DNA from 3 places in the Bradyrhizobium sp. NP1 genome. Region 2 is predicted to be linked to each of the others. Evidence: predicted binding sites of a transcription regulator. Region 2 holds the regulator's gene; each other region holds the start of a gene.
The links. The regulator LexA, encoded in region 2, represses DNA repair genes until DNA is damaged. The targets are predictions, from matches to a motif close to TGTTCNNNNTGTGTTCNG.
Positions count from the first base shown of each region.

Region 1 (10,186 bases), 3.6 Mb from region 2:
AAGGTTTCGGGCACGATCTCGGCGGCGAGCACGGCGACCGGATCGGGGCGCAGATGCGCGTTCAGCGCGTCACGCAGACGATCAGGCCTGAAGGGTTTTGCGATATCGCAATGGGCGACCTGCCCGAGCGCGTGGACGCCGGCATCGGTGCGGCCCGAACCGTGCACGCGGACATCGTCGCCGCAGGTCGCCTTGACGGCGGCTTCCAGCGCGCCCTGCACCGTCGGCAGGTTGTCCTGAAGCTGCCAACCGGAGAACGGCGTGCCGTCATATTCGATGGTGAGCTTGTAGCGCGGCATCAGGTTCAATCTATTTCGATCGTCATGGCCGGGCTTGACCCGGCCATCCATCATCCTTCAGGAGGTTGTTTTCCAAGATGGATACGCGGGTCAAGCCCGCGTATGACGATCTTATTCAATTCGGGCTTCCTTCTTCAGCGGCGTGCCGCGCAAAAACTCCCCCGCCTTCATCGGCGCCTTGCCGGCCCGCTGCAGCTCGGTGATGCGGATCGCGCCATCGCCGCAGGCGATCGTGAGGCGCTCGTCGAGCACCGCTCCGGGATGGCCCGCGCCGCTTGCAAGCTGGCAGCGCAGGACCTTGATGCGGACCGGTTCGCCCATGCCCGCGATCTCGCTCCAGGCGCCGGGAAACGGCGACAGCCCGTGGACGTGGCGCAGCACGGCATGCGCCGGCCTGCTCCAGTCGATCCTGGCTTCCGCCTTGTCGATCTTGGCGGCGTAGGTCACGCCCTGCTCGCTCTGCTTTTTCAGTTGCAGCGCGCCGCGCTCCAGCGCCGCCATGGCCCGCACCATCAGGCCGGCGCCGAGCGGCGCAAGACGATCATGCAGGTCGGCCGCCGTCGTGGCGTCGGTGATCGGTACGCGCTCGGCCATCGCGACGTCGCCGGTGTCGAGGCCGGCATCCATCCTCATCACCATGACGCCTGATTCGAGATCGCCTTCCATGATGGCGCGGTTGATGGGCGCCGCCCCGCGCCAGCGCGGCAACAGCGATGCATGCAGGTTGAAGCATCCGAGCCGCGGCGCATCCAGGATCGGCTGCGGCAGGATCATGCCATAGGCGACGACGACGGCGGCATCCGCATTGAACGCGCGCAGCTCGGCAAGCGCCTCCTCGCTCCGCAGCGTCTTCGGCGTCAGCACCGGAATGGCAAGCCGCCGCGCTTCCTGCTCCACGGGCGTCGCCTGTGGTTTCATGCCGCGGCCGCCAGGTTTTGGCGCGCGGGTGTAGACGGCTGCGATCTCATGGCCATGGCCTGCGAGCTCGAGCAGCGTCGGCACCGCGAAATCTGGCGTGCCCATGAAGATCAGGCGGAGGGGCATGGAACTATCCTGCGACGCATCAGCTCAATTTATCCGTCATGGCCGGGCTTGTCCCGGCCATCCACGTCCTTGATGTCGCGAGAAAAAGGAAGAGGTCGATGCCCGGCACGAGGCCGGACCATGACGAGCAGGGGGCCTACTCTCCCGTACGCTTGGCGGCCTTGGTGAACTTCTTCAGCACGCGGTCACGCTTGAGCTTCGAGAGATAGTCCACGAACAGGACGCCGTTGAGATGGTCGATTTCGTGCTGGATGCAGGTCGCATACAGCCCCTCGGCATCTTCCTCATGCACCTTGCCGTCGAGATCCGTGTAACGCACCCGCACCTTGGCCGGGCGTTCGACCTCCTCGTAATATTCGGGGATCGAGAGGCAGCCCTCCTCGTAGACCGACATTTCCTCCGAACGCGCGAGGATCTCGGGATTGATGAATACCCGCGGCTGCGGGGTCGTCTCGCCGTTCTCGTCGCGCTTGGCGAGGTCCATCGTGATCAGCCGCAACGGCTCCGCGATCTGGATCGCCGCGAGCCCGATCCCGGGCGCGGCATACATGGTCTCGAACATGTCGTCGGCAAGCCTGCGGATCTCCGGGGTCACCTTTTCGACGGGCTTGGAGACGAGCCGCAACTGTTTGTCGGGCAGGATGATGATTTCGCGGATGGCCATGGCGGGCGATTTAAGCTGCTGATCTCTGGGGGTCAATCCGCGCGGGGAACCATCGCGCCACGGCGGCCCAGGAATTTTAAGCCAGCCTTAACCATCGGATTTAGCCCCTGATTGACCAAATACGTTCTCTCTTCGTTCGCGGAACCCTGCGAATCGGCTACTAGTGGCGCATGAACCAGATTCTGTTCGTCGTCGGCGACTGGCCGATCCGCATCAACGAGGCGCTGATCGGCTTTGGCGCGCTCACCCTATTGCTGCTGCTCGTCATCGCGATCGTGATTGCGCGATCGGGACGGCGCAGCGCCGCGCTTGCGATGGCGCAGGCGATCCGCGCCGACGAGCTGGAGGAACGCCTCTCCGAGATGATGCGCGTGCAAAGCGAGGCGAGCGGACGGGTCGACGCCATGACGCAGACCCTCGCCGGCCGCCAGGCCGAGCTCGCCCGCTCCGTCAATGAGCGTCTTGATTCGGTCACCCATCGCGTCGGCCAGTCCATGGAGCAGACCACGCGCAACACGATGGACTCGCTGCGCAAGCTGCACGAGCGGCTCGGCATCATCGACCATGCGCACAAGAATCTCACCGACCTGACGACGCAGGTGACGACCTTGCGCGACGTGCTCGCCAACAAGCAGGCGCGCGGCGCGTTCGGCCAGGCGCGGATGGAAGCGATCGTCCAGGACGGAATGCCCAAGGGCTCCTACGAATTCCAGCACACACTCTCGACCGGCAAGCGGCCCGATTGCGTGGTGTTCCTGCCCGACCAGCGCCCGCTCTGCATCGACGCCAAATTCCCGCTGGAATCGGTGACCGCGCTGCATGTTGCGCGCACCGACGAGGAGAAAAAGCTGGCAGGCCAGCGGCTGCGCAACGACGTGCTCAAGCACGTCGCCGACATCGCCGAGAAATATCTGATCGCCGGCGAAACCCAGGACACGGCCTTGATGTTCGTGCCCTCGGAATCCGTCTATGCGGAAATCCATGACGGATTCGACGACGTGATCCAGAAGGCCTATCGCGCCCGCGTGGTGCTGGTGTCGCCCTCGCTATTGATGCTGGCGATCCAGGTGATGCAGCAGATTCTGAAGGACGCGCGCATCCGCGACGCCGCCGACCAGATCCGCACCGAGGTGATGAATCTCGGCGACGACCTGACTCGCCTGCGCGACCGCGTGCTCAAGCTGCAGAAGCACTTTGGCGACGTCAACGAGGACGTCAGGCAGATCCTGATCTCCGCCGACAAGATCGAGAAGCGCGCCGGCCGCATCGAGGAGCTGGACTTTTCCAAGGAGCCGCCGGCGGAAGCCCCGCGCCTGGTCAAGACCACACCCGATCTGTTCCCACTGCCGCGCAAGCTGCAGGCCGGGGAGTGATCCTCCGCAAGAACGATCTGCTATTGTCGCCGTCATCGCCCGGCTTGACCGGGCGATCCAGTATTGCAGAGACGATGGATGCAGGAACGCCAGCTTCTACGTCTACATTCTGGCCAGCCGGATCGGCGGAACACTGTATATCGGCGTGACCAACGACCTGGTTCGCCGCGGGGCTGAACACAAACTAAAGGTCGCCGAGGGCTTCACTGAAAGATACAATGTCATCGGGCTCGTGTACTTTGAGCTGTTCGACGATCCTGAGAACGCAATCCGACGTGAAAAGCGCTTGAAGAAGTGGAATCGAGCCTGGAAGATTCGTCTGATCGAAGAGCACAATCCAAATTGGGACGATCTTTATCCCAGCATCGCCGCCGCATGATCCTATCGTCATGCCCCGCGAAAGCGGGGCATCCAGTACGCCGCGGCCCGGGTAGCTGGAACGAACCTTCACGGAATACTGGATCGTCCGCCTTCGCGGACGATGACCGCAGAATGGACAAATGACTGCTCCCGAAGCGACATCGGAAAGCGCCGCTGTGACGCACAAAGCGCCGCCCACCTCCTGGCGCGACAGCCTTGCCGTCTATCTGCAACGGCGCGTGCTGATCGTGCTGCTGCTCGGCTTTTCGTCCGGCCTGCCGCTCGCGCTGTCCGGATCGACGCTGCTGGTCTGGATGCGCGAATCCGGCGTCGACCTCGGCACCATCGGCCTGTTCGCGCTGGTCGGCACGCCCTACACGCTGAAGTTCCTGTGGGCGCCGCTGGTCGATGCGCTGCATGTGCCGCTGTTCACACGCGCCTTCGGACGCCGGCGGGGCTGGCTTTTATTCTCGCAGCTGCTCCTGATCGCGGCGATCCTGCTGCTGGCGCTCGCCGACCCCGCGCGCTCGCCGCTGTTCGTCGCGGTCGCCGCGCTGCTGGTCGCGACGGCCTCCTCGACCCAGGACATCGTGGTCGATGCCTTCCGCGTCGAAAGCCTGCCCGAAAGCGAGCAGGCCGCCGGCATGGCGTCCTACGTCGCGGCCTATCGCATCGGCATGCTGGTGTCGACCGCCGGCGCATTGTTCATCGTCTCCGGCTTCGAGAGCACGGGCCTGACCCGCGGGGCGGCCTGGATGTGGGGCTATGTCGTGATGGCGGCGCTGGTCCTGATCGGCACCGTCACCGCGCTCGCGGCGACCGAACCCGATCAATCGGCACGGGTCGAGACCGCGACCGAAGCGGAAAGCGCGTTCGCGCGCGTCCTGCATGCCGCGGTGGGCGCATTCTCCGAATTCCTCACCCGTCGTGACGCGTTCGCCGCGCTCGCCTTTGTCGTGCTGTTCAAGTTCACCGACGCCTTCTCGGGAACCATGACGGCGCCGTTCGTGATCGACCTCGGTTTTTCCCGCAACGATTACGCCGCCATCGTCAAGGGCGTGGGGCTTGCGGCAACGCTGATCGGCGGCTTTGCCGGCGGCTTCGTGGCGCGGCGCTATTCACTGGCCGCGAGCCTGTGGATCGGCGGCGTGCTGCAGGCGCTCGCCAATCTGTCGTTCTCGTGGCTGGCACTGGTCGGCATCAACCAGTGGGCGCTGGCGCTTGCGATCACCGCCGAGAATTTCACCAGCGCCATCGGCACCGTGATCTTCGTCGCCTACCTGTCGGCACTGTGCCGCAACCCGCTGCACACCGCGACCCAATATGCGCTCCTGACCGCGCTCGCCGCCGTCGGCCGCACCTATCTGTCGTCGGGCGCGGGCTATGTCGCGAAAGCGACCGGCTGGCCGCTGTTCTTCGCGATCTGCGTGCTGGTCGCGATCCCGAGCTTCGTCCTGCTGGCGTGGCTGCAGCGGCGCGGACATTTCGAAAGTCTGGGACCGGTGAAGGTGTAGTTTTTCTCCGCGTCATCACCCGCGAAAGCGGGTGATCCAGTATTCCAAAGACAGCGGTAACAGGACGGCAAGGTCACCGCGTACTGGATCGCCCGGTCAAGCCGGGCGATGACATTGTCTACTGCTTCGTCACCACGCTCCATTTGGTGACGACCGCCTCGCTCATCTGGCCGGCGGCCTCCGCGCAGGCGATCTCGTCGACCTTCACCGAGATTTCCTTGCCGACGAACGCCCGCAGCTGCGCCGCCTGGGCATCGCTGGTCGTGACGAGCTGGAACGTTTCCGGCCCGGTCTCGAGGTTGCACAGCCCGTTCGGCGGCGGCAGCCGGCGCGGCTCGCTGGTGATCTGGTAGGTGGCGACACGCTTGCCGCTCTTGCCGCCGCGCACCTTCATCGCGTTTAGCTCGCCGGAGAGGATGTCGCCGGCCTTGATCGGCTTGCCGGCCTTCGGTGCGGCGCCGCCTTGCTGCGCGAGCGCGGGCGCGCTGACCGCTGCCGCCAGAACCGCCGCCAAAGCCCATCGTTTGCCGAATCGTCGTTTCGTCATTCCGTCATGTCCCGTCTGTTGTTGCTAGAACAGCGTGCGCTGGCGCATCGCCGCTGAAAGCGTGCCCTCGTCGAGATAGTCGAGTTCGCCGCCGACCGGCACGCCGTGCGCGAGCCGGGTCACCCTGACATTCGCCTCCTGCAGGAGGTCGGTGATGTAATGCGCCGTGGTCTGGCCATCCACGGTGGCATTGAGCGCGAGGATGATCTCGGAGACCTCGGGCTCGTGCGCGCGCTTGACCAGTTGATCGATGGTGAGGTCCTGCGGGCCGACGCCGTCGAGCGGCGACAGCGTCGCGCCCAGCACGTGATAGCGGCCCTGCGTCGCATTCGCCCGCTCCAGCGCCCAGAGATCGGCGACGTCGGCCACCACCACGATGATCGAGCCGTCACGCCGGGGATCGGTGCATACCGTGCAGGGATTTTGCGTGTCGATATTGCCGCAGGTCTTGCAGACCTGGACCTTGTCGATCGCGACCTGGAGCGCCGAGGAAAGCGGCGTCATCAGCGCTTCGCGCTTCTTGATCAGATGCAGCGCAGCGCGCCGCGCCGAACGCGGCCCGAGCCCCGGCAGCCTTGCCAGGAGCTGGATCAGGCGCTCGATTTCAGGACCGGCAACCGCAGGCATGATGTTATGTCGAGCCCAATAGTCCGGGCGGCAGCCCGAGCCCACCGGTCAGCGCCGCCATCTTTTCCTGCACGGCGGCTTCCGCCTTGCGCCGCGCATCGTTATGCGCGGTCACCAGCAGGTCTTCCAGGACCTCGCGCTCTTCCGCCTTCATCAGCGAAGGGTCGATCTTGACGCCCTTCACCTCCATCTTCGCGGTCATGCGCACGGCGACGAGACCGCCGCCGGAGACGCCCTCGACTTCGACATTGCCGAGTTCTTCCTGCATCTCCTGCATCTTCGATTGCAGCTGCGCCGCCTGCTTCATCATGCCGAGGAAATCGGGCATCGTGTTTCCTTCTCAAAAATCGTCGTTGTCCGGCGTCTCGGCGGGATCCTCACCGATAGAGTCGGATTCCGGCAGCTCGGGGGCAAGCCTGCGCACCTCGAGGATCTTGGTGCCGGGAAAGCGCGCCAGCACCTCCTGCACCCGCGGATCGGCCTCGGCGGCACGCTCGCGCTGGTTTCTCGCCGCTTCATGTTGCGAGCGCAGGGTCGGCTGGCCGGCCGCGTTGGAGACCACCACGGTCCAGCGCTTGCCGGTCCATTGATCGAGCTTGCGGGAGAGATCGTTGATGAGCGTCTTCGCGGCGTTCGGTTCGAGTGCGACCTCGAGCCGCCCGTCCTCGATGCGGACGAGCCGCATGTCGCTTTCCAGCGCGCCCTTGATCAGAAGATCGCGCTTTTCGGCCGCGAGCGCGACGAGCTGGGGGAAGCTGGTGATGCGCAAGGTCGGCGCGCCCTGGGCTTCCGCGGCAGGCGCCATTTGCGGACGGAGCGAGGCTTCAGCGCCGGAGCGCGGCGCGGGAGCCGCCGGGCGCGCCGGCGCGGACGCCATGGCGGATGCAACCGGGGCCGGCGTGCCGCGTGGAACCGCAGCGGTCGCAGCAGTGGAAGACGCGCCGCCGTTCTGCTCGATCATGCGGATCGCTTCATCCGGCGTCGGCAGATCGGCGACATAGGCGATGCGCACCAGCACCATCTCGGCCGCAGCCGCTGGCCGCGTCGCGCCCTGCACCTCGGCGATGCCCTTGAGCAGCATCTGCCACATCCGCGACAGCACGCGCATCGAGAGTTTTGTGGCGAAATCGCGGGCCCGCACGCGCTCGGTCTCGCCATAGGCGACATTGTCGGCGGTCGCCGGCACGATCTTCACGCGGGTGACGAAATTGACGAATTCGGCGAGGTCCGAGAGCACGACGACCGGATCGGCGCCGGTGTCGTATTGATCGCGGAACTCACGGAAGGCGCTCGCGATATCGCCGCGCGCCAGGCTCTCGAACAGGTCGATCACCCGGGTGCGGTCGGCGAGCCCAAGCATCTGCCGCACTTCGTCGGCGCGCACCTTGCCCGCGGCATGCGCGATCGCCTGGTCGAACAGCGACAGCGAATCGCGCACCGAGCCTTCGGCTGCCCGCGCGATGATGCCGAGCGCCTCCGGCTCGACCTCGACGCCTTCCTTTTTCGCGATGTTGGAAAGGTGCGTCATCAGCACGTCGGCCTCGACGCGGCGCAGGTCGAAACGCTGGCAGCGCGACAACACCGTGACCGGAACTTTTCGGATCTCGGTGGTCGCGAACACGAACTTGGCGTGCTCCGGCGGCTCTTCCAGCGTCTTCAGGAACGCGTTGAACGCGGCCGTCGACAGCATGTGGACTTCGTCGATGATGTAGACCTTGTAGCGGGCGCTGGCCGGGGCGTAGCGCACGCTGTCATTGATCTGGCGGACGTCGTCGACGCCGGTATGGGAGGCCGCGTCCATCTCCAGCACATCCATGTGCCGGCTTTCCATGATCGCCCGGCAATGCACGCCGAGCGTCGGCATGTGGATGGTCGGCCCCTTCACCGAACCGTCCGGCAGCTCGTAATTGAGCGCGCGGGCGAGGATCCGCGCCGTGGTGGTCTTGCCCACGCCGCGCACGCCGGTCAGGATCCAGGCCTGCGGAATCCGCCCGGTCTCGAACGCGTTGGAAACCGTGCGGACCACGGCGTCCTGTCCGATCAAATCTTCGAATCCGGAAGGGCGGTATTTGCGCGCCAGCACGCGGTAGGGTGCGGGGGCGCCAAGGCCGAGGCCACCCTGGTCGGTGCTGTCGGATTTCTCGGGCGGAGCGCCAGCGTCGGTCATCGATCGATCCGCAGTTCTGTCTTTCTCGGCCGGCGTTTGCGGAAAGGAGCGAGCGCCGGGCGCAGACTTCGGCGCCGCCGGCGCGATTCGCTCGAAAAAACGGTAGGAGACTGACGAGCGACCCGATCCGGACCTCGTTAGGGCTGCTTCCTTCCGGACCTGACCCGGTTGGCGAGTGGCTCGTCCACCGCCAATCTCCCGACCCCTATTTGGGGCCAAAAGGCCGAGAAAGCAAGCGGGGCTGCACCCCCGTTTGCGGGACTTGTGCAGGAATACGGAAAAGCATTAGTTGCCGTCGTGCCCGGCCTTGTGCCGGGCATCCACGTCTTTCTTAATCTGGCAGCAGATCAAGACGTGGATGGCCGGGGTCAAGCCCGGCCATGACGAGCGTCATTTTTATGCCCGGGAACCCCCATGTCCGATCCCGCCTGGTCGCTGCATTCCCAGCTCAAGAAGGACACCATCGACATCGGCGACCTGCCGCTGTGCCGGGTGCTCGTCATCAAGGATGCGCATTATCCCTGGCTGCTGCTGGTGCCCCGCCGCCCGGACATCGTCGAGATCATCGACCTTGCGGAGGTCGAGCAGGCGCAGCTGATGACGGAGATTTCCCGCGTTTCGCGCGCGCTGAAGGAGGTTTCCCGCTGCGACAAGCTGAACGTCGCCGCGCTCGGCAACCTGGTGCCGCAGCTCCACGTCCATATCATCGCCCGCCGCTCCAGCGACGCCGCCTGGCCGCGCCCGGTCTGGGGCGTGATGCCGCCGCTCGCCCATGACGCCGAAGAGGTGCAGAATTTCATCAGCGCGCTCAGGCGCAAGATCTGGCTAGGTTGAGAAGACGAAAATGTCAGCCTTCGACGCATTTCCACTGGGCCAGCCGGCCTTTGTTTCCAACGTCCTCGATCGCGCCGCGCATCTGCGCATGAATGACGAGAAGCTGATGGCGCTGGAGAGCGACCCCCGCTCGCGCGCCTATGTGGTCTATCGCGACTCCCTCGTCGTGAAAAAGGAGGCGGAGCGCACGCGCGCGCTGCTCACGCTCGACGAGGCGGTGAAATTCGGCGCCAATCCCGGCACGATCTTCCTGGGGCTGCGCGACGGCGCCGCGGTGTTCGGCATGGGCGTCTCCGCCGCCGCCGCCGAAAAGCTCGTGAGCCGCGACGATGTCGCCGTCAACGAATTGCGCGGCATGGCGATGCAGGGGGCGGTGCCGCCGGGCGAGCTCGCGGCGATCGCCGCGGCGAAGTCGATGGTGAACTGGCATCAGCGCCACGGCTTCTGCGCCAATTGCGGCACGCGCACCGCGATGCGCGAAGGCGGCTGGAAGCGCGAGTGCCCTTCTTGCAAGGCCGAGCATTTTCCGCGCACCGATCCGGTCGTGATCTCGCTCGTCACCCTGGGCGACAAATGCCTGCTCGGCCGGCAAAAGCACTTTCCGCCTGGCATGTATTCCTGTCTCGCCGGTTTCGTCGAAGCGGCCGAGACCATCGAGGACGCGGTGCGCCGGGAGATCTTCGAGGAGTCCGGAATCCGCTGCACCGAGGTGCAATATTACATGACGCAGCCCTGGCCCTACCCCTCGTCGCTGATG
Region 1 is NZ_CP127385.1:7,343,355-7,353,540, forward strand. Features, by position in the region: gene truA (tRNA pseudouridine(38-40) synthase TruA) at 1-299, opposite strand, end outside; gene fmt (methionyl-tRNA formyltransferase) at 411-1,343, opposite strand; gene def (peptide deformylase) at 1,480-2,007, opposite strand; gene QOU61_RS35425 (DNA recombination protein RmuC) at 2,178-3,380, shown strand; gene QOU61_RS35430 (GIY-YIG nuclease family protein) at 3,436-3,759, shown strand; gene QOU61_RS35435 (AmpG family muropeptide MFS transporter) at 3,881-5,254, shown strand; gene QOU61_RS35440 (hypothetical protein) at 5,373-5,801, opposite strand; gene recR (recombination mediator RecR) at 5,826-6,428, opposite strand; gene QOU61_RS35450 (YbaB/EbfC family nucleoid-associated protein) at 6,433-6,756, opposite strand; gene QOU61_RS35455 (DNA polymerase III subunit gamma/tau) at 6,769-8,595, opposite strand; RNA gene ffs (signal recognition particle sRNA small type) at 8,698-8,794, opposite strand; gene QOU61_RS35465 (HIT domain-containing protein) at 9,010-9,429, shown strand; gene nudC (NAD(+) diphosphatase) at 9,440-10,186, shown strand, end outside.
Region 1: QOU61_RS35425 (DNA recombination protein RmuC) is a predicted target of LexA. The motif match lies at 2,130-2,147, and genes of this name have one in related genera.

Region 2 (10,186 bases):
GGCGGTCAATCATCCCGACGATCCGTCGCGCGGCACGCGAAAGCTCGCATTCGGGCGCGAGCTCTATATCGAGCGCGACGACTTCATGGAAAATCCGCCGAAGAAGTTCTTCCGCCTGTCGCCCGGCAACGAGGTGCGGCTGCGCTACGCCTATTTCATCAAGTGCACCGGCGTTACGAAGAATGCGGCCGGCGAGATCACGGAGCTGCGCTGCACCTACGATCCCGCGACCCGCGGCGGCAATGCGCCCGACGGGCGCAAGGTCAAGGCCACCATGCACTGGCTGCCGGCGGCGCAGTCGATCGCAGCCGAAATCCGCCTCTACAACCAGCTTTTCGCAAAGCCCAGTCCGGATGCGGCGAATTTTGCCGCCGACCTCAATCCGCAGTCGCTGGAAGTGCTGGCCGATGCGCGGGTCGAGCCCGCGATTGCGGAGGCCAATTCGCCGGAGCCGATGCAGTTCGAGCGGCAGGGCTATTTCGTCCGCGATCCCGACTCGACGGCCGACCGTGTGGTGTTCAACCGCACCATCGGGTTGCGCGACACCTTCGCCAAGGAAGTCGGCAAACGCTGACGCCGCCGGCTGAGGTACCTGGAGCTTCCTCCGTATTCTGCATCTGTTCTGCTGTTCGCCCCATCAGCAAGCCGACCGTGATGGCGGTGGGTACGCCCGCGTTTTAGGGTCGCTGGTTGCCAAGGAAACAGGCGCCAAGGCGCTCTCGCTCAGATGTCATAGTAGAGATGGAACTCGTAAGGATGAGGGCGCAGCCGGATGGCGTCGACCTCCTTTTTTCGCTTGTAGTCGAGCCAGGTTTCGATCACGTCCGCGGTGAACACATCGCCGCGTAGCAGGAATGTGTGATCGCGTTCGAGGGCGTCCAGCGCCTGGTCCAGCGACCCCGGCGTCGACTTCACCTCCTTTGCCTCCGCAGGCGGGAGGTCGTAAAGATTCTTGTCGATCGGGCTACCCGGGTCGATCCGGTTGTTGATGCCGTCAAGGCCCGCCATCAGCATCGCGGTGAAGGCCAGGTAGGGATTGCAGGAAGGATCCGGCGAACGAAACTCGACGCGCTTTGCGCGCGGGTTCGGCGAATACATCGGAATCCGGCAACAGGCCGAGCGATTGCGCTGGGAATAGACCAGGTTGATTGGAGCTTCGTAACCCGGCACCAGACGCCGATAGGAGTTCGTGGTCGGGGCGCAAAGCCCACATAACGCCCAGGCGTGGGTTAGCAATCCGCCGATGTAGTAGCGGCCGAGCTTGCTCAGCTCGGCATAGTCCGCTTTGTCGTAGAACAGATTGGTCTCGCCCTTCCATAGACTTTGATGAACGTGCATCCCCGAGGCGTTGTCCTCGAACAGCGGCTTTGGCATGAACGTGGCAGTCATGCCGTGTTGATGGGCGGTGTTCTTGACCACGTATTTGTAGATCATCAGGTTGTCGGCCATGCGGGCGAGCGTGGTGAAGCGCATGTCTATTTCGTTTTGGCCGCCTGTCGCTACTTCGTGGTGATGGGCTTCGATAGCAATTCCCAGTGACTCCATCGTCAGCACCATTTCGGTGCGGAGAGCCTGCATGCTGTCGGTCGGGGGAACGGGAAAGTATCCCTCTTTCGGGCGTGGCTTGTGGCCCAAATTCGGCTCTTCGTCCTTGCCGGTGTTCCAGCTGCCTTCGCTGGAATCGATTTCGTGAAAGGCGTAATTGATGTCTTGTCCGTAGCGGACATCGTTGAATACGAAGAACTCGGCCTCCGGGCCGAAGTAGCTCGTATCGGCGTGGCCGGTGCCCTTCAGGTAGGTCTCGGCCTTTTGAGCGATGTAGCGCGCATCGCGGCTATAGGATTGACCGGTCACGGGGTCTCTGATGTTGCAGATCAGGACCAGCGTCCTCGCCGGGCTAAATGGGTCGAAGAAGGCCGTCGTTGGATCCGGGACGACCAGCATGTCGCTTTCCTGGATCTCCTGGAAGCCGCGGATCGAGGAGCCGTCGAATCCAATGCCTTCGCTGAGAGCATCGACATTCGCTGCGCTGGGCGGGACGGAAAAATGCTGCCACACGCCGGGCAAGTCGGTGAACCGCAAATCGATCATCTGGACTTTCTCGTCCTTGATCGCCTTAACGAGATCTTCGGCTGTCGTACAATTCAAAACCATGGCTTCACTCCCGTTGTGGAGAGGAGAAGAGAGCGCCTTGAGTTCGTGTAGCCCTTCGGGGGCTTGAGATTTTTGTCCACGTTGCAAGTGCAGCGGCGCTATGCCGGACCAGCCTCGATCCTGCATGGCAGCGTCCGCATTCAGGCCGACAGGTTAGCTTTGGTGCGGCCCGCGCATGAGCTTCATGGCGTCCTCGATGTGCCGCCAGGTCCTGGCCAGCTCCACCTCGCCTTTTGCTTCGAGATCGATGGCATTCTGGGCAGCTTCCGCAATGGCTTTGGCGCCGTGGGCTTCCAGCAACTGCCGCGCATAGCTATGGATTTCGATTTCTCGCATGGCGTCATCCTCCTCTTGCTCCAAGCAGCGCGGCCGTGAACTCCGGTCGGGCTGAGGACTGCAGATGTTGACACCTGTCAAGCGCTCCTAGTCTGCCTCCTGGTGAGGCGCACTTGCAAGAGCCCCTCCCGATGATGGGCCGCCAAGACCGGGTACCAGTAAGCAGGCCCGCTCGCCCTGGGCTTCGCCGGGGAGGAGGTCTGGCAAACCATCATACCAGTGGAGCAGATTTGACGTTCGCTACCCATTTGCCGCGATTTCCTCTTGCGAACGTCAAATCCAAAGCTCCACTGGCATCAACAGCTTGCTAGTGGTCCTTTCATTCTAACATTCGCAAACGTGCCTCCCAAATGGGATGCGAATGTTAGAATCGGACCACTAGGCTCAGACCTTGGTTGCCGGCGTGCGCTTGCTGCTCTGGCGCGCGATTGGGGCAATGGCTTTCCTTCGTCTGGCAGGCGGAGCGCCGACGCGGGATCAGGCCTGTGCACGCTTGCCCCACATTCTGCATCTGTTCTGCTGTTCGGCTCATGACACCTTGCGGTAGCCTCAAGTCGCCGAGGGTCATGCAGGGTGTATCCGTATGGCGGAGCGGGAGAGGCCGCATCGCGCGCCGGGATTTGCGGGCGGCATCGCCGGCACGTGGCCGCCGCGTGGCGCGACGCTGGCCGGCGGTTTCGCGCCGGCCGGCCTTGGCCTCTGGCCCGCGCTGGTCGAGACGCTGCGGCAATGGGTGCGCGCCGAGGCCGGTGCCGGCCGCCTGCTGCCATGGGTCCCGGTCGCCTTCGGCACCGGCATCGCGCTTTATTTCGCCGCCGATCATGAGCCCGTGCTCGCGGCCGCCATTGTCGCTGCCGCAGTGCTCGTGCTGGCGGCGTTCCTGTTGCGGCGGAGCCGGCTGTTTCCCGCCGCACTTCTGATCGCGGCCGCGGCCTGCGGCTTTGCGGTCGCAACCGCCAAGACCGCGCGGGTCGCGCACGCCGTGCTGGCGCGGCCGGCTTTTGGGGTGTCGCTCTCGGGCTTTGTCGAGACGCGCGACATCCGCGAGCGCACCGATCGCTTCGTGCTGCGGGTGAGGGACATGGATGGGCCGCGCCTGTCGGCGAAGCTGGAGCGCGTGCGGCTTTCGGTGCGCAAAGGCACCGCGCCCGACGTCGGCAGCTTCGTCGAGCTGAAGGCGCGGCTGCAGCCGCCGCTCGCGCCGCTGCGGCCGGGCAGCTACGATTTCGCCCGCGACCTCTATTTCCAGGACATCGGCGCGACCGGCTTCGTGACCGGCGCGATCAAGATCGTTGAGCCACCGGTCTCCGGCGGCCTGGCGCTGCGCTACGCGGCGTTCATGCAGGGCCTGCGCGACGCGATCGATGCGCGCATCCGCACCGTGCTCGACGGCGACAAGCGTGCGATCGCGACCGCGCTTCTCACCGGGCGGCGCGATGCCATCAGCGAGCCCGTCAACGACGCGATGTTCATCTCGGGGCTCGGCCATGTGCTGTCGATCTCGGGCTACCACATGGCGGTCGTGGCCGGCGTCGTGTTCTTCGCCGTGCGCGCGCTGCTTGCGCTGGTTCCGGGACTGGCGGTCGGTGCGCCGATCAAGAAGTGGTCAGCGGCGGCAGCGCTCGTTGCGGCCGCCTTCTATCTGTTGCTCTCGGGCGCGGAGGTTGCGACCCAGCGGTCGTTCTTCATGACGGCCGTAGTGCTGATCGCCGTCATGGTCGACCGTCGCGCCATCACCTTCCGCACGCTGGCGGTCGCAGCGCTGATCGTGCTCGCGATCGCGCCGGAAGCGCTGGTACATCCGAGTTTCCAGATGTCGTTTGCGGCAACGCTTGGCCTGGTTGCGCTGGTGCAGATCGGGATGCCGCGCCTGCTCGCGACGCCGGAGAGCTCTGCGACCGCGCGCGTTGCGCTGTGGGGCGGGCGCGAGCTCGTCATGCTGGTGCTGGCCTCGCTGGTGGCGGGACTGGCGACCACGCCTTACGCCGCTTTCCACTTCCACCGCGTCACCCCTTACGGCCTCCTCGCCAACCTTCTGGCGATGCCGGTCGTCTCGGCGCTCGTGATGCCGGCGGGCCTGCTCGGGCTCGCGGCGATGCCGTTCGGCTTCGACGGCCTGTTCTGGTGGCTGATGGGGATCGGGATCGACTGGATGATCGTGGTCACGCAATGGGTCGCGGCGCTGCCCGGCGCGATCGGCCGCATGGCGGCGTTCGGCATCGCTCCGGTCATCGTGGCGAGCCTTGGCCTCATCCTGATGGGCCTGTTGCGCTCGCCGCTGCGCTGGTCGGGCGCGGTTGCGCTGGCCGCAGCTATCGTCTGGGCGGTCGCGACGCCGCTGCCCGACGTCCTGGTTTCCGGCGACGGCCGCAACGTCGCCGTGCGTGGTCGGGACGGGCGGCTGCACCTGATGAGGACGGCGAAGGACGCGTTTCTGGTGAAGGAATGGCTGGCCGCGGACGCCGACCCGCGGCCGCCGGTCGATGCCAGCCTTGGCGAGGGGGTGTCCTGCGACGAGGCCGGCTGCGTGGCCGCGATGGCCGATGGCGGGCTCGTCACGCTTGCCGATCATGCCGCGGCGCTTGGAGACGACTGTGCGCGTGCAGCGCTGGTCGTGACGGCACGGCAGGCGCCGGCGCAATGCGAGGCCGCAACCATCGACCGCGCGCGCCTGCAAAGGCAGGGCACGCTGTCGGTTCGCCGTACGCGCCAGGGATTTTCCATCGGCGCGGTCAAGCCGCAGGGCTTCGACCGCCCATGGTCCCTGGCAATCGCTGGCGAGGGCGAGGTGGACGTCTCACCTGTTCTCAGGTCACCGCAAACCGCTCCGCGCGATGCGACACCGGCGGAGACCGATTTGCAGGCGGACGACTAGCGCGGCGCGCTCAACCCACGGGCTGCCGTCGCGGTGCCGGCGTCTCCACGGCAGGAGCTGCCTTCTCCGGGGTTCGCTGCGTCACCGGGAGTTGCAGCACCCGCGCACGCTGGCCTTCGCACAGTTGCGTCACCAGCACGAAGCTGCCATCCGGAAATTCGATCGCGTCATGGTGCCGTTCGGGCACGAGCGGATCGATCTTGCCGAACTTGCCGACGCGCGAGTTGATCGTCTTGGTCCAGATCCACCGGCTGTCGTATCTGACATCGGCGGCGAAGGCCAGCTCGGTACCGGGAAGCAGGCAAACCGCGACGCCTGGTTCGCGCTCGCTTGCGAAGCCGCGTGTCGAAGTCCCGCGGAAGGACGTTGTGATCAGTTCTTCGCCGACCTCGGCGGGACGGGACGCCACGGCATGCAGACTGTAGTCACACATCGGGTTGCTCCTCGTTCGAGATAGCGACCCGTGCCTGTGTGCGTGTCCCTGAGCATGCTCGCCGCACAATGCCTTTCGCCTGTGCCGCGAGGAGACCGATTGTTGTTTGTCGATCTTGCTGCGGGAGGCGCGGGCCCTATCAAAGTGGACGATAACGCCAACCCTTGGCTTCCTTGTAGGCAATTCTGCGACTCGCGGCCTGCGCGGCCATCACAAATTAGTTTGGCGTGAAGCGCAGTTTCTTTGGAACAAAAATGGCCTCTCGCGCATAGGCAGGGGGCTTCTGTCCGAGCAATGAGGACAGCGCGCGCGTTTTCCCGGCTGCCCATTTTCTTGTCACGTTTCCTGTCACGCGCTTCGCCTTATAAGCATGAGCGCGCTTGCGCTGTTGTCGCTGGCTCGTTGCTCCGTTTGGCATGCGAGCCTTGCAACGCGCGACAACACCACACGCGGCCGAGGCGGCGTTCAACCGCCGCGACCGTCCTGTACGCGGTGCCACTCAGTACTTCCGATACAGCCCGATCAGCTTGCCCTGGATCTTGACGCGGTTCGGCGGGAGTATCCGGACCTCGTAGGCCGTGTTGGCCGGCTCCAGCGCAATGGAAGCACCTCGGCGGCGAAAACGTTTCAGCGTCGCTTCCTCGTCATCGATCAGCGCGACGACGATGTCGCCGGTGTCGGCACTCTCGTTGCGCTGGATCAAAGCCATGTCGCCGTCGAGGATACCGGCATCGACCATGGAGTCGCCGCGCACCTCGAGCGCGTAGTGCTCACCGGAGCCGAGCATGTCGGGCGGCACGCTGATGGTGTGGCTGCGGGTCTGCAGTGCCTCGATCGGTGTGCCGGCGGCGATGCGGCCCATGACGGGCACCGCGACCGGACGCTCACCGTCATCGGCGGTGGAGCTGGCGCTGCGGCCCTTGCCGAGATTGCCTTCGATGACGCTCGGGGTGAAGCCGCGGCGGCTGCCGCCGCCGCTTGCGGAAAGCTCGGGCAGCTTGATCACCTCGATGGCGCGGGCGCGGTTGGGCAGGCGACGGATGAAGCCGCGTTCTTCCAGTGCGGTGATGAGGCGGTGGATGCCGGATTTCGAGCGCAGGTCGAGTGCGTCCTTCATCTCGTCGAACGAGGGCGGGACGCCGGCCTCTTTCAGCCGTTCATTGATGAAACGCAGAAGTTCGTACTGTTTGCGCGTGAGCATCTCGAGCAAGTCCCCCGGTTGATGGTGCCGATTGATGCGACCACGGGAGCGCGGCTCCCATTCTCGGCATCAAAGTAGATACCAGCACTCGAAACAAATCATGAACGGACACTATATGTTCGATATGTGTTCCGCAACCACTTAATTTCCGGTGAACGCGCTCCGAGGGCGCGGAACCGCTGCCCGATCGCCTCAGTCAGGCAGTCGCAGCACGTCGCAAGACGCGCCCGCTTTCGCCGCCGGCGCAAATGGCGGACGGATCAGAAGTGCCTGTGCCGCAGCGAGATTCGCAACCAGCGAGCTGTCCTGGTGATTGACCGGCGTGGCGATCAGCGTGCCGTCGTCGCGCTCGTCGAGCCGCGCGCGCAAGTAATCCTCGCGCTGATCGTTGGCGCCGACGTCGCGGCCGAGCAGGGCGGTTTCACGTGCATGGTGAATCACCGAGCGACCCGAAAGCGCGCGAATCAACGGCACCAGAAACAGGAAGGCGCAGACATAGGAGGAAACCGGATTGCCGGGCAGGCCGATCACCCGGAGCGCGCCGAGCCGGCCGTGCATCATCGGCTTGCCCGGGCGCATCGCAATGCGCCAGAACGCCATGGTCACGCCTTCTGCCCGAAGCGACCGGTGCACCAGGTCATGGTCGCCGACCGAGGCGCCGCCGGTCGTGATCAGGATGTCGGCGCCGGAATCCCGGGCGCGGCGGATGCCCGACGTGGTCGCTTCCAGCGTGTCGGCGGCGACCCCGAGATCGATCGTGTCGGCGCCCTCGGCGCGCGCCAGCGCGCGCAGCGAATAGCCGTTGGAATAGACGATCTGGCCCGGGCCGGGCGTTGAGCCGGGCATCACCAGCTCGTCGCCGGTCGCCAGGATCGCGACCTTGGGCCGGCGCCGCACCGGAAGGTTGGGGTGATTCATGGCGGCCGCGAGCGACAGATGACGGTCGCCAAGCCGGGTGCCTCCTTGCAGCAGCACCTCGCCCTGCCTGAAATCGATGCCGGGGCCGCGGATATGGCGGCCGACGCTGGCCGCCTCGGTGATGCGGATGGTGTTGCCGTCGGCCTCGGTGTCCTCCTGGATCACCACGGCATCGGCGCCGTCGGGGATGACGCCGCCGGTGAAGATGCGCACGGCCTCGCCTTGCCCGACCCGTCGTTCGAACGGGCGGCCGGCTGCGACCTCGCCGATCACGGTCAGCCGCGCGCCTGCCTGCGCCGCATCCGCCGCGCGCACCGCGTAGCCGTCCATCGCCGACATCGCCTGCGGCGGCTGGTTGCGCAGCGCAGCGACATCGCGCGCCAGCACGCGATGGTAGGCGGCATCCAGCGCCACCATTTCCTGTTCCAGCGGTTCGCTGTCTGCGAGGATCGCGGCCAAAGCGTCGGCAACCGGCATGAGGGCCACAGCGAAAACTCCTAAAATTCCTAGATCCCGAGTGCCTCGAGCGCGTCGGCGACGTCGCGCGACGATCGCACCTCGACCGCCTGCAGGCCGCAGGCCCGCGCACCCTCGATGTTTTCGGCGAGATCGTCGAAGAACACAATGCGCGAGGCGGGCACCCCGATCGCTTTCACGACATGATCATAGGCGGCGGTATCCGGCTTGCGCAGGCCGATCGTCGAGGACAGGTAGATTTCGCGGAAATGGCCGAGCAGGGGGCCATAGGCTTTCGAGAAGTGCTCGACGTGCGGCCGGTTGGTGTTCGAGAAGGCATAGAGCGGCATGCGCCGCGCGGCGCGCGCCAGCAGGGGGGCGATGCCGGGCATCTCGCCGGCGAAGATCGCGTTCCAGCCTTCGAGGAACTGGGCGTCGGAAATGGTGATCCCCAGCATCGCGCGCAGGCTGTCGAAATAGGCGGCATCGCTGATGGTGCCCACCTCGTGCTGCCGGTAGCTCTCGTCGCGCACGAAACGCGCGACCAGCTCTGCCGGCGCGCATCGGGCGTGGGTCGCCCAGCATGCGATCGCCTGGGAGAAGTCGATGTCGAGCACCACGCGGCCGAGGTCGAACAACAGGGCGTCCGCGGCGCCGGGGGAGAGCCGGGGTGAGGTCATCGCGCTCGAAACACCTACCAAGCGGCTCATCAGTAACGATAGGGCTCGATGTCGAGCAGCGGAAAGGCGCTGAACACGCCGGGCGGATTGGTCGCGGTCGCCGGATGCAGGCAGCTCTTGTCGAGCTTGGCGAAGGACGTGGCGCCGAGCAGGCCGAGGGTGCGGACCACCTCGTCCTCCAGCAATTCCAGCATGCGCAGCACGCCGGCCTCGCCGGCTGCGGCCAGCGCCCAGCATTGCAGGCGACCGATGCCGACGAGGTCGGCGCCGGCCGCGATCGCCTTGACGACGTCGCTGCCGCGGCAGAAGCCGCCATCGACCATGATCTTGGCGCGGCCCTTCACGGCATCGACGATCTCGGGCAGCACGTGCATGGCGCCGCGCCCGTGATCGAGCTGGCGGCCGCCGTGATTGGAGACGTAGATCCACTCGACGCCGTGGTCGAGCGCGATCTGGGCATCCTCGGCGGTGGCGATGCCCTTGATGACGAGCGGAATTTTGAACTTGTCCTTGATCAGCTTCACCGTGCGCCAGTCGAGCGCCTTCTGGTAGTCGCCGCCGGTGGCGCGCAGCCGGCTCTCGCGCACGTAGCGCTTGGCGATGTCGCGCTCGCGCCGGCTGTAATGGGCGGTGTCGACCGTGAGGCAGAAGGCGGCATAGTCGTTGGCGATCGCCCGGCTGACCACGTCCTCGACGAAGGCGTCGTCGCCGCGCACATAGAGCTGATAGAGACGCAGCGCGTTCGGCGCGGCTTCCGCGACCTTCTCGAGGCCGGGGTCGGAGACCGAGCTCAGCATGTGTGCCGCGCCGAACCGGCCGGCGGCGCTTGCCACGCTCGCCGCTGCACCCGGCTCGAAGACTTCGAGCGCGCCGACCGGGGCCAGCATGACCGGAAGGCGCATCGTGCGCCCGAAGCGCTCGACCGATGCATCGATGCGCGAGACGTCCCGCAGCACGCGCGGGCGGAAGGCGATCTCGTCGAGCGCCATGCGGTTGCGGCGCATCGTGGTCTCGGTCTCGGCCGCCCCGATGATGTAGTCCCAGGCGTTCTGGTTGAGGTTGGCGCGCGCCTTGCGGATGAACTCGTGCAGGTTCTGGAACGGCTCCTCGCTCGCACCAAGCTCGACATTGCG
Region 2 is NZ_CP127385.1:3,732,208-3,742,393, forward strand. Features, by position in the region: gene QOU61_RS17855 (glutamine--tRNA ligase/YqeY domain fusion protein) at 1-574, shown strand, start outside; gene glnA (type I glutamate--ammonia ligase) at 724-2,154, opposite strand; gene QOU61_RS17865 (hypothetical protein) at 2,308-2,490, opposite strand; gene QOU61_RS17870 (ComEC/Rec2 family competence protein) at 3,074-5,365, shown strand; gene QOU61_RS17875 (hypothetical protein) at 5,376-5,798, opposite strand; gene lexA (transcriptional repressor LexA) at 6,298-6,999, opposite strand; gene QOU61_RS17885 (molybdopterin molybdotransferase MoeA) at 7,192-8,403, opposite strand; gene QOU61_RS17890 (HAD-IA family hydrolase) at 8,424-9,053, opposite strand; gene QOU61_RS17895 (alpha-hydroxy acid oxidase) at 9,083-10,186, opposite strand, start outside.

Region 3 (10,186 bases), 100 kb from region 2:
GCCATTCCGCCGCTTTGCATTCGCGTTCGGGACCACGTTCGGGCTCTTCTACGTTGTCGCACTCGCCAAGGACTGTGCTCTCTTCACCGTTTTCCCGTCGCTCGGCGTCGTGCTCGCTGGCACGCATCACTCGCGAGATGTCGCCGACCCTGCGATGGGATTTCTGGCTCCTGCGATGTACTGGTACGGGTGGGCCGCGACCGCCGCACTCGGGGCGCTGATGGTCGGCCTTGTTGCTGCTGCGCTGCCCGGACGTTCGGCGCGATACGTTTGGTCGGGATGGGTGTGGCTAATTCCTGTGCTCTCGATGATCGCTTGCGTCTATCTCACTCTGCCCTGGTTTTGGCTCTGACTTGGGTGCGACTTCCGCAATGGGTCAATTGCGTCGATTTTGGCATGTCGGCACGACCGGCTAGCGGTTACTCTCGGAAGTGCGGGCTTGCCGATTGAAGGCATCGGTTTGAACATGATTCAAGCGCGGCGGCCTCCACAGCAGCAAATCCGGACCATCTCTTCGCAAGGTACATCGCCGGGGTCAGCGTGGTTGGTCAGCTTGGCAGGCCCGCCTTGAGGAGGCCGGCCTCGAGGCGCCGGCGGTCGGCCTCGTGCTTGTAATGCTGGGTCGCGAGGTACGCGGCCACCGAGAATTTCGGCTCGCGCTTTGTGACCTCTGTCGCATGCGCGGCGGCGGCGACCGCGTTGCCCATCTGCGCGAAGGTGGCTGCGAGGAAGGCATGATGGGTGTGGTCAGGCCGTGTGATCCGCGAGAAGGCCTCGGCGGCTTCGGCGTATTTCTCGGCGCAATAGCAGGCACGCCCCAGGTGACTCCAGAAACGCTCCGGGTGATAGGGGTTGAGGCGCATGGCCTTCTTGATCCAGTCGATGCCCTCCTCAGGCCGCCCAAGCCAGGTCAGGAGCTCGCCCTGCTGAACGACGACAAGGTCGTAGTTGGGGTTCAGCGCGAGCGCCCGTTCCTGGTGGTACGCGGCCTTGTCGTGATCATCGCGGTTCAGGTTCAGCGCGGCGAGAATCCGGTGAACGTCGCTGTCGTTGTCGTCCAGCCCCAGCGTGATCTCCAGCTCCGCGGCGACCTGCTGGAGCGCCGCATCGCGATCGGCGCACCAGTCATAAACCCAGGTCTGGCCCAGCACGCATGCCTTCCAGGCGTGAGCATGCGCATAATTCGGATCGAGTGCGAGAGCGCGGTCGAGCAGGTGCTGCGCTTCCGCGTTGTCAGCCCGCGTCGAGCGGTGATGCAGCACCTTGGCGGCCAGCACGCACTCATAGGCCACCATGTTGTCGGTGGGCTTGCGTTTCGCGCGGTCCTGCGTGGCGGCCTCGACGCGGCCGGGCAGCGTTGCGGCGATTGCTCGGGTCATCTCGTCCTGGATGGCAAAGACGTCCTTGATCTCGCGGTCATAGCGTTCGGCCCAGACGTGCCGGTCGGTTTCCGCGTCGATCAGCTGCACGGTGACGCGGACGCGGTCGCCCGCCTTCCGCACACTCCCCTCGAGGACGTAGTCGACGCCGAATTCGCGCGCGACGTCCTGAACCTTGACCGCCTTGCCCTTGTACACGAAGGCGGAGTTGCGCGAGATGACGAGCAGGTCGTGGAAGCGCGACAGCTCGGTGATGATGTCCTCGGTGAGGCCGTCCGCGAAGAACTCCTGCTCAGGATCGCCACTCATGTTAGCGAGCGGCAGCACGGCAATGGATGGCTTCTTCGAGCTTGCTGTCGCGACCGAAGTGTCCTTCGCGCCCTCCGGCGCACCTTGGAGACTGGATTCAAGCCGCACCCGAAAGGTGCGGATAGGCCGTGCGATATTCTTGACGCTCTGCTCGCCGAGATCGTCGAATTCGACGTCGTCCAGTCGCTGGCCGACCTGCTCGCGCACGGCGCCCGAAACACAGATGCCGCCGGGCTCGGCCAGCATTTGCAGGCGCGCCGCGACGTTGACGCCATCGCCAAAGATGTCGTTTTCATCAACGATGACGTCGCCCAGATTGATGCCGATGCGAAACTGTATCCAGCGCGCCGGCGGAACGTCGGCGTTGCGGCGCGCCATCCGGCGCTGAACCTCGGCCGCGCACAGCACGGCATCGGCAACGCTGTGGAATTCCACCAGCAGGCCGTCGCCCGTCGTCTTTATGATGCGGCCGCGATTCTTGGCAATGGCCGGATCGATCAGCTCGATCCGATGAGTCTTGAGACGCGCGAGCGTCCCCGTCTCGTCGACCTCCATCAGCCGACTGAAGCCGACCATGTCAGCGGAAAGCACCGCGGCGAGCCTGCGTTCTGGTTCAGGCACGTCCATCTCTCGGGTTGCTTCAGGAGAAACTCTAGCAGATGAAGGGCCTTTGCCCAAGCCGGTAGTTCACAACCTCGGCTCTGCTGGGCAACTGCTCAGCGAGACCAGCTCGGGCCTTGTCGTGACGGGCCGTGACGTTCGCAGGCGCCGGGCTTACCGAGCGGCCTCGGGGGGAGGGGCATCCATGGCGAAGGCCCGATTTTGCCGGGGTCCAATAATGGAGTAGCCTCTAACCTCACCCAGCCGATCAATTTGTGGAATAGGAGGACACCATGCAAGCCATGGCCACCGAAACATTCATCGGCAAAATGCGCGGCCCGGTTATCGGGCGAACGGATGCCGATTACGACGCCGTCCGAAGCCTCTACAACGGGATGATCGACAAGAGTCCCGTGATGATTGCGCGATGCACCGACGTCGCCGACGTGGTCACTGCAGTGGATTTTGCAAGACAGAACGATCTTCCGGTCGCGATCCGCGGAGGCGGGCACAACGGGCCGGGCCTTAGTAGTGTCGACGACGGGTTGATGATCGACATGTCGATGATGAAAGGCGTGCGGGTCGATCCCGTTGCCCGCACCGTCCGCGTCGGTCCCGGCTGCACGCAAGGGGATGTCGACCATGCCACGCATGTCTATGGGCTGGCCGTGCCGGCCGGCATTGTTTCGACGACCGGCATCGCCGGCCTCACGCTTGGCGGCGGCACCGGATACCTGACCCGCAAGTACGGTCTCACCATCGACAATCTGCTCGAGGCGGATGTCGTGCTGGCTGACGGTCGCATCGTCACCGCGAGCAAGTCGGAGAACGCCGATCTCTACTGGGGCCTGCGGGGCGGCGGCGGCAATTTTGGCATCGTCACGAGCTTCCTGTTCCAGGCTCATCCCGTGACCATGGTCTATGCCGGCCCGATCTTCTGGGATCTCGAAAATGCCCGGACGATCATGCGGAAGTACAGGGATTTCCTGCCCGGCGCTCCGGAGGAGCTCGGGGCGTTTGTCGGCTTGAAGACGGTTCCGCCGGTGGACCCGTTCCCGGCGGAGCATCAGGGCAAGCGCGCCTGCGCCATCATCGCTTGCTACAATGGCCCAACGGAAGCCGGAGAAGCGGTCATGGCCCAACTGCTCGCCGAGCTGCCCCCACCGCTCTTCAACTGGATGGGCGAAATGCCCTATCCCGCCCTCCAGTCCATGTTTGATCCGTTCTTTCCGAAGGGCTTGCAATGGTACTGGCGCGGCGATTTCGTGAAAGAGCTGACCGACGAAGCGATTGACGCCCATGTCGTCCAGGCACAGAAACTGCCGAGCACGCTCTCGCTTATGCATCTTTATCCGATCGACGGAGCCGTCCGTCGCGTCGGCAAGAGCGACACCGCCTGGAACACGCGCGACGCGACCTGGTCGATGGTCATCGCGGGCATCGATCCCAATCCGCAAAAGGCGGGCGAAATCACGCGCTGGACCAAAGGCTATTGGGAGGCCGTGCATCCCTATTCGGCTGACGGCTGTTATGTGAATTTCATGATGGACGATGGCGACGACAGCAGGCTCAGGGCCACCTACGGTGACAATTACGAGCGCCTCGTCGCCTTGAAGGCCAAGTACGACCCGACGAACTTCTTCCGCATGAACCAGAACATCAGACCGCTGCACGCGTAGACGATTGGCCTCCCGGCGACCACGTTCGACCATTCAGGGGCGATGATGATCTAAAGCGGAGGCAGCACGCTACTCCGCCGCCTCGCTAGCTCGGCTCTTGCGCGGCTTGTTCGCCTTCTTCAGCACCGGCTCCAGGAATTTGCCGGTATAGCTGCGCGGCGCCTTGACGATGTCCTCGGGCGGACCCCAGGCGACGATCTCGCCGCCGCCGTCGCCGCCTTCGGGGCCAAGGTCGATCACCCAGTCCGCGGTCTTGATGACCTCGAGGTTGTGCTCGATCACGACCACCGTGTTGCCCTGGGCGACCAGCTCGTGCAGCACTTCGAGAAGCTTCTTCACGTCGTGGAAATGCAGTCCCGTGGTCGGCTCGTCCAGGATGTAGAGCGTGCGCCCGGTGGCGCGCTTGGAGAGCTCCTTCGCAAGCTTGACGCGCTGCGCCTCGCCGCCCGACAGCGTGGTGGCCTGCTGGCCGACATGGATGTAGTCGAGCCCAACCCGGTGCAGCGTTTTGAAGGTCTCGCGCACGCGCGGCACCGCCTTGAAGAAATCGGCGGCTTCCTCGACCGTCATGTCGAGCACATCGGCGATCGACTTGCCCTTGAACAGCACCTCCAGCGTCTCGCGGTTGTAGCGCTTGCCCTTGCAGACGTCGCAGGTGACGTAGACGTCGGGCAAGAAGTGCATCTCGATCTTGATGACGCCGTCGCCCTGGCAGGCCTCGCAGCGGCCGCCCTTGACGTTAAAGGAGAAGCGCCCGGGCTCGTAGCCGCGCGCCTTGGCCTCGGGGAGACCCGCAAACCATTCGCGGATCGGCGTGAAGGCGCCGGTATAGGTCGCCGGATTCGAGCGCGGCGTGCGGCCGATCGGCGACTGGTCGATGTCGATGATCTTGTCGATATGCTCCAGCCCCTCGATGCGGTCGTGGGGTGCTGCGCCTTCGCTGGCATTGTTCAGCTTGCGCGCGATCGCGCGGTACAGCGTGTCGATCAGCAGCGTCGACTTGCCGCCGCCGGAGACTCCCGTGACGCAGGTGAACAGCCCGAGCGGTATTTCGGCGGAAATGTTCTTCAGATTATTGCCGCGGGCGTTGATCACCTTGATGGTGCGCCGGTGGTTCGGCGGCCGCCGGTCCGGCACCTCCACCGACAATTCGCCGGTGAGATACTTGCCGGTCAGGGAATCCGGGTTGCGCATGATGTCGGCAGGCGTGCCCTGCGCCACGATGTGGCCACCATGGACGCCGGCCCCGGGGCCGATATCGAGCACGTAATCAGCAAGCCGAATGGCATCCTCGTCATGCTCGACCACGACGACGGTGTTGCCGAGGTCGCGCAGCCGCTTCAGCGTCTCCAGGAGCCGCGCATTGTCGCGCTGGTGCAGGCCGATCGACGGCTCGTCGAGCACGTAGAGCACGCCTGTGAGACCGGAGCCGATCTGCGAGGCCAGCCGGATGCGCTGGCTCTCGCCGCCGGACAGCGTGCCGGAGGAACGCGACAGCGTGAGATAGTTGAGGCCGACGTCGTTCAAGAATCTCAGGCGCTCGCGGATCTCCTTCAGCACGCGCGCGGCGATCTCGTTCTGCTGGGTGTTCAGCGCCTCCGGCGCGGTCTCGAACCATTCGCCGGCGCGCTTCACCGAGAGCTCGGAGATCTCGCCGATATGCTTGCCGCCGATCTTGACGCACAGCGCCTCCGGCTTCAGCCGATAGCCATTGCAGGCGGCGCAGGGCACATCCGCAAAATACTTCGCCAGCTCCTCGCGCGCCCATTCGCTCTCGGTCTCGCGATAGCGGCGGTTGATGTTGGTGATGACGCCCTCGAACGCCTTCTTGGTGTCGTAGGAGCGCACGCCGTCCTCGTAGGAGAACTTGATCTCCTCCTCGCCCGAGCCGTGCAGCAGCGCGGTCTGCACCTTCTTCGGCAGGTCCTTCCATTTGGTGTCGAGGGTGAACTTGTAGTGCTTAGCCAACGCGGTCAGCGTCTGCAGGTAATAGGGCGAGGATGATTTCGCCCAGGGCGCGATCGCGCCCTTGCGCAGAGTTGCGTCCTTGTCGGGGATGACGAGGTCGTCATCGACATGCTGCTCGACGCCGAGGCCGCCGCAGGCGGGGCAGGCGCCATAGGGATTGTTGAACGAGAACAGCCGCGGCTCGATCTCGGGGATCGTGAAGCCGGAGACCGGACAGGCGAATTTCTCCGAGAACAGGATGCGCTCGGGCCCGCTCTTGTCGTGGATTTTTGCGACCTTCTTCTTCTCTTCCGCAGGCGCGGCGGGCTGGTCGGCGAACTCGATCACGGCGAGCCCTTCCGCGAGCTTCAGCGCGGTCTCAAAACTTTCCGCAAGCCGCTGGCCGATGTCCGGCCGCACCACGACGCGGTCGACCACGACGTCGATGTCATGCGGGAATTTCTTGTCGAGGGAAGGCGCCTCCGCAAGCTCGTGGAAGGTGCCGTCGATCTTGACGCGCTGAAAGCCCTTCTTCAGGTATTCGGCGAGCTCCTTGCGGTATTCGCCTTTGCGGCCGCGCACGACGGGCGCGAGCAAATAGAGCCGGGTGCCCTCGGGCAGCGCCAGCACGCGGTCGACCATCTGCGAGACGGTCTGGCTCTCGATCGGCAGTCCCGTGGCGGGCGAGTAGGGCACGCCGACGCGCGCCCAGAGCAGGCGCATGTAGTCGTAGATCTCGGTGACGGTGCCGACGGTCGAGCGCGGATTGCGCGAGGTCGTCTTCTGCTCGATCGAGATCGCCGGCGACAGCCCGTCGATCTGGTCGACGTCGGGCTTCTGCATCATCTCGAGGAACTGCCGCGCGTAGGCCGAGAGCGACTCGACATAGCGGCGCTGGCCCTCGGCATAGATGGTGTCGAAGGCGAGCGAGGATTTTCCTGAGCCGGACAGACCCGTGAACACGACGAGCCTGTCGCGCGGAATCTCGACGTCGATGTTCTTCAAGTTGTGCTCGCGGGCGCCGCGGATCGTGATCGCGCGCGTCCCGGAGCCGGCGTTTTGTTGGCGCTTCGCCCTGAGCACTTCATCCATATCGGCATTTCCAGACGCGCGGAGCGCGCTTTCGCTTTTTGACTCGGCATGATGTTTTCGGAAAACCGGTACCGATTTTTCCGTATCATGCCGCAGGCGCACGTCGGGAAAAGCCTCCGCGATCAGACGCCGTTGGGTGATGCTCGGAACATAGGAAGAACGGGTGGCGATTACCAGAGCCGTGTGCGAATCATCAACGGATTGTTGGTGCGCCAGTGTCCCGTGAACCGCCACACTGGCAGCAGATGGCACGAAAGCTGCGCCCAAAAAGCAAAAGGCCGGCTCGAGCCGGCCTTTTCCTCGACGCTGGAACCTGGTCGGCGCGGATCAGAACCTTGCGATGATCGGGGCGCCGAAGTGGTAGTTGATGCGCACCGCGACGAGGTCGACGTCGCCACCGGAGCGGTAGGCATCCGCCAGCGGCACGATGTTGGTGAAGCTCACATTGCGGCGGCCCGAGAAGATGTGGTCGTATTCGAGGCCGACCGACCAGTCGCGGGAGAGGCCGACTTCCACGCCGGTGCCCACCGCGCCGCCCCAGTGCGATTGATAGCCGGTCGAGCTCGTGACCACGCCGGTCGCGCTTGAGGTGAAATCGAAGCGCTGGTCGACGACGCCGGCGCCGCCCTTCACGTACCAGAGCACGCTGTTCCAGGCGTAGCCGACCTGCCCCGTGATCAGGCCGAGCGCATCGATCCGCGTGTTGATGTTGTTCAGGGCGTTGGCGAGGTTCTGCGTGCCGGCGCTGATGTTGGCAACATCGCCCTGGCCTTCGAGGCCGAATACCCAATTCGCTTGTTGCCAGCGATAGCCGAGCTGGCCGCCGCCGATCGCGCCGCCCGCGCTGTAGCAGCCAAGGCCGGCCCCGGTCGACAGGTTGTCGCGGCAGTCGTGTGCCCAGCCGCCGCCGGCATTGCCGCCGATGTAGAAACCGCTCCAGTCATAGATCGGCGCCAGCGGGGGCGCCTTGGTGTAGGCCCGCGGAAGGTCCGCCGCGAGCGCATGAGCCGCCCCCAGCGCCACCACGCCCACCGCAGCGAGTACGATCCTGTTCATATTGTGTTGCTCCAATTTCGTGTTGCGCTATTCCCGCGATTTCAAGATCAGCGCGCCCGGTCTTTAATCCCGCGGCGTGTGATGGAAGCGTGATAGCGACGCGAAAAGCGAAATCCCGTTACCGAAAGGCAACAGCCCAGGCGCAACCGCAGGATGCGTCATCGCGCCGGCGTCAAGCGAGCAGGCGGCGCAAAACAAAAAGGCCGGCGTGACGCCGGCCTTTTGCAGTGAAGCTGTGTTGTCGCGCGATCAGTACTTCGCGATCACGGGACCGCCCCAGCGATAGTTGACGCGGACGAGACCCATATCGATGTCCTGGGTGATGCGCGCAGAGCCGAACGCGAGGCCGCCAGGGGTGAGGAAGTTGTAATTGCGGTTGCCGGTGAAGATGTGGTCGTACTCGACGCCGACCGACCAGTTCGGGGCGAAGCCGAACTCGAGGCCCGCACCAACCGTGCCGCCCCAGCGCGTGTCGTTGGCGGAGGCGAGCAGCGTCCCCGGAGGTGGTACGATCGAGGCGGGGCCCGCAAACACGTTAAAGCTGTCGCCGACAACGGCGCCGCCGCCCTTCACATAAAGCAGCACGTTGTTCCAAGTGTAGCCGATCTGGCCGGTGAACAGGCCAAATGCGTCGATCCGGGTGCGGTTGCGATTACCGGTGAAGATGCCGATGTTGTCGCCCGTGAAGTCGGCCCAGTTGCCCTGGCCTTCGAGGCCGAACACCCAGTTCGACATCTGCCAGCGGTAGCCGATCTGTCCACCGACCGTGCCTCCGGTGGCATTGCGGCATCCGTCAGCAGCAAATGGGGTGAGAGGCACCGCTCCAACGGCGAGGATGGTCGCGCAGTTGTGCGATGAGCCGCCGCCGCCGTTGAAACCGACGTAGAACCCGGTCCAGTCATAGATCGCGGCGATCGGCGCCGGAGGCGCCTTGGTGTAGGGCCGTGCCGCGAGATCGGCGGCGGAAGCGGGAGCGGCCATGCTGACCGCGGCCAGACCCAGCGCACCCAACAAAATCTTTCTCATTACATCCCCTCCGGATTTCATCCGCTTCATGGTCCCCAAAGCGGATCGCCGTCTGTCTCAAGCGGCGAGAACCATCCAAATTCCGGCTGAAAACATAGCCGATTCATACCGAATTACCGTCTCCGAAAAGCAACACACGGTAGCGAAGTGGGGGCGCCGGAAGTTAATGTTTTTTAATCTGAATTGGCCCGCGAGACTGCTTCCGGCGAGATTTGGCCGTCATCACGGCGTTAGATTCTGTTGGTGCCGGACCGGGGCTTGGAGGAATCCCGGAACAAAACTGGAACATCGTCGAGATGCGCGCTATATGTGTGGATAGCGGGAGCGGACAGGGCGCCGCCCGCGAGCGAGGCGTATAGGTCGTGCGTCGCGGCATGGCGGACGGCTGGCCAGTAATTTCGAGAGTGGAGAAGGGTGATGGCGGGAAGCGTGAACAAGGTGATTCTGGTCGGCAATCTCGGCAAGGATCCGGAGATCCGGCGAACCCAGGATGGGCGGCCGATCGCCAATCTCAGCGTGGCGACCTCGGAGAGCTGGCGCGACAAGGCGACCGGCGAACGCAAGGAAAAGACCGAGTGGCACCGCGTCGTCATCTTCAACGAGGGCCTGTGCAAGGTCGCCGAGCAGTATCTGAAGAAGGGGGCCAAGGTCTATATCGAGGGCCAGTTGCAGACCCGCAAATGGACCGACCAGAGCGGCGCGGAAAAATATTCGACCGAGGTCGTGCTGCAGGGCTTCAACTCCAATCTCACCATGCTCGACGGCCGCTCCTCCGGCGGCGGCAGCTTCGGCGCGGATGAGGGCGGCGGCGATTTCGGCTCGGCCGGTGCCTCGAGCCCGCCACGCCGGGCGGTTGCGGCCGGCAGCCGCAACAGCGACATGGATGACGACATCCCGTTCTGACGGCTGACGAACGTCATCCGCGCCCCGAGCGGGGCGACCGGCGATTTGAAGCCGGGTCTTGCGGATTCGACGCAAGGGTCTTCGCGGCTTCGCGAAACGGGCCGCGTTTAAAGCGCTTTGTGAAGCTCCCTGGAGGCGCGCCGCCCCGGCTTCGGCGCGGCCGCTCGAACGCGCTGAAAATGGCGACCAAAACCG
Region 3 is NZ_CP127385.1:3,832,805-3,842,990, forward strand. Features, by position in the region: gene QOU61_RS18355 (hypothetical protein) at 1-352, shown strand, start outside; gene QOU61_RS18360 (adenylate/guanylate cyclase domain-containing protein) at 549-2,315, opposite strand; gene QOU61_RS18365 (FAD-binding oxidoreductase) at 2,582-3,967, shown strand; gene uvrA (excinuclease ABC subunit UvrA) at 4,037-7,006, opposite strand; gene QOU61_RS18375 (outer membrane protein) at 7,334-8,062, opposite strand; gene QOU61_RS18380 (outer membrane protein) at 8,312-9,088, opposite strand; gene QOU61_RS18385 (single-stranded DNA-binding protein) at 9,506-9,991, shown strand.
Region 3: uvrA (excinuclease ABC subunit UvrA) is a predicted target of LexA. The motif match lies at 7,151-7,168, and genes of this name have one in related genera.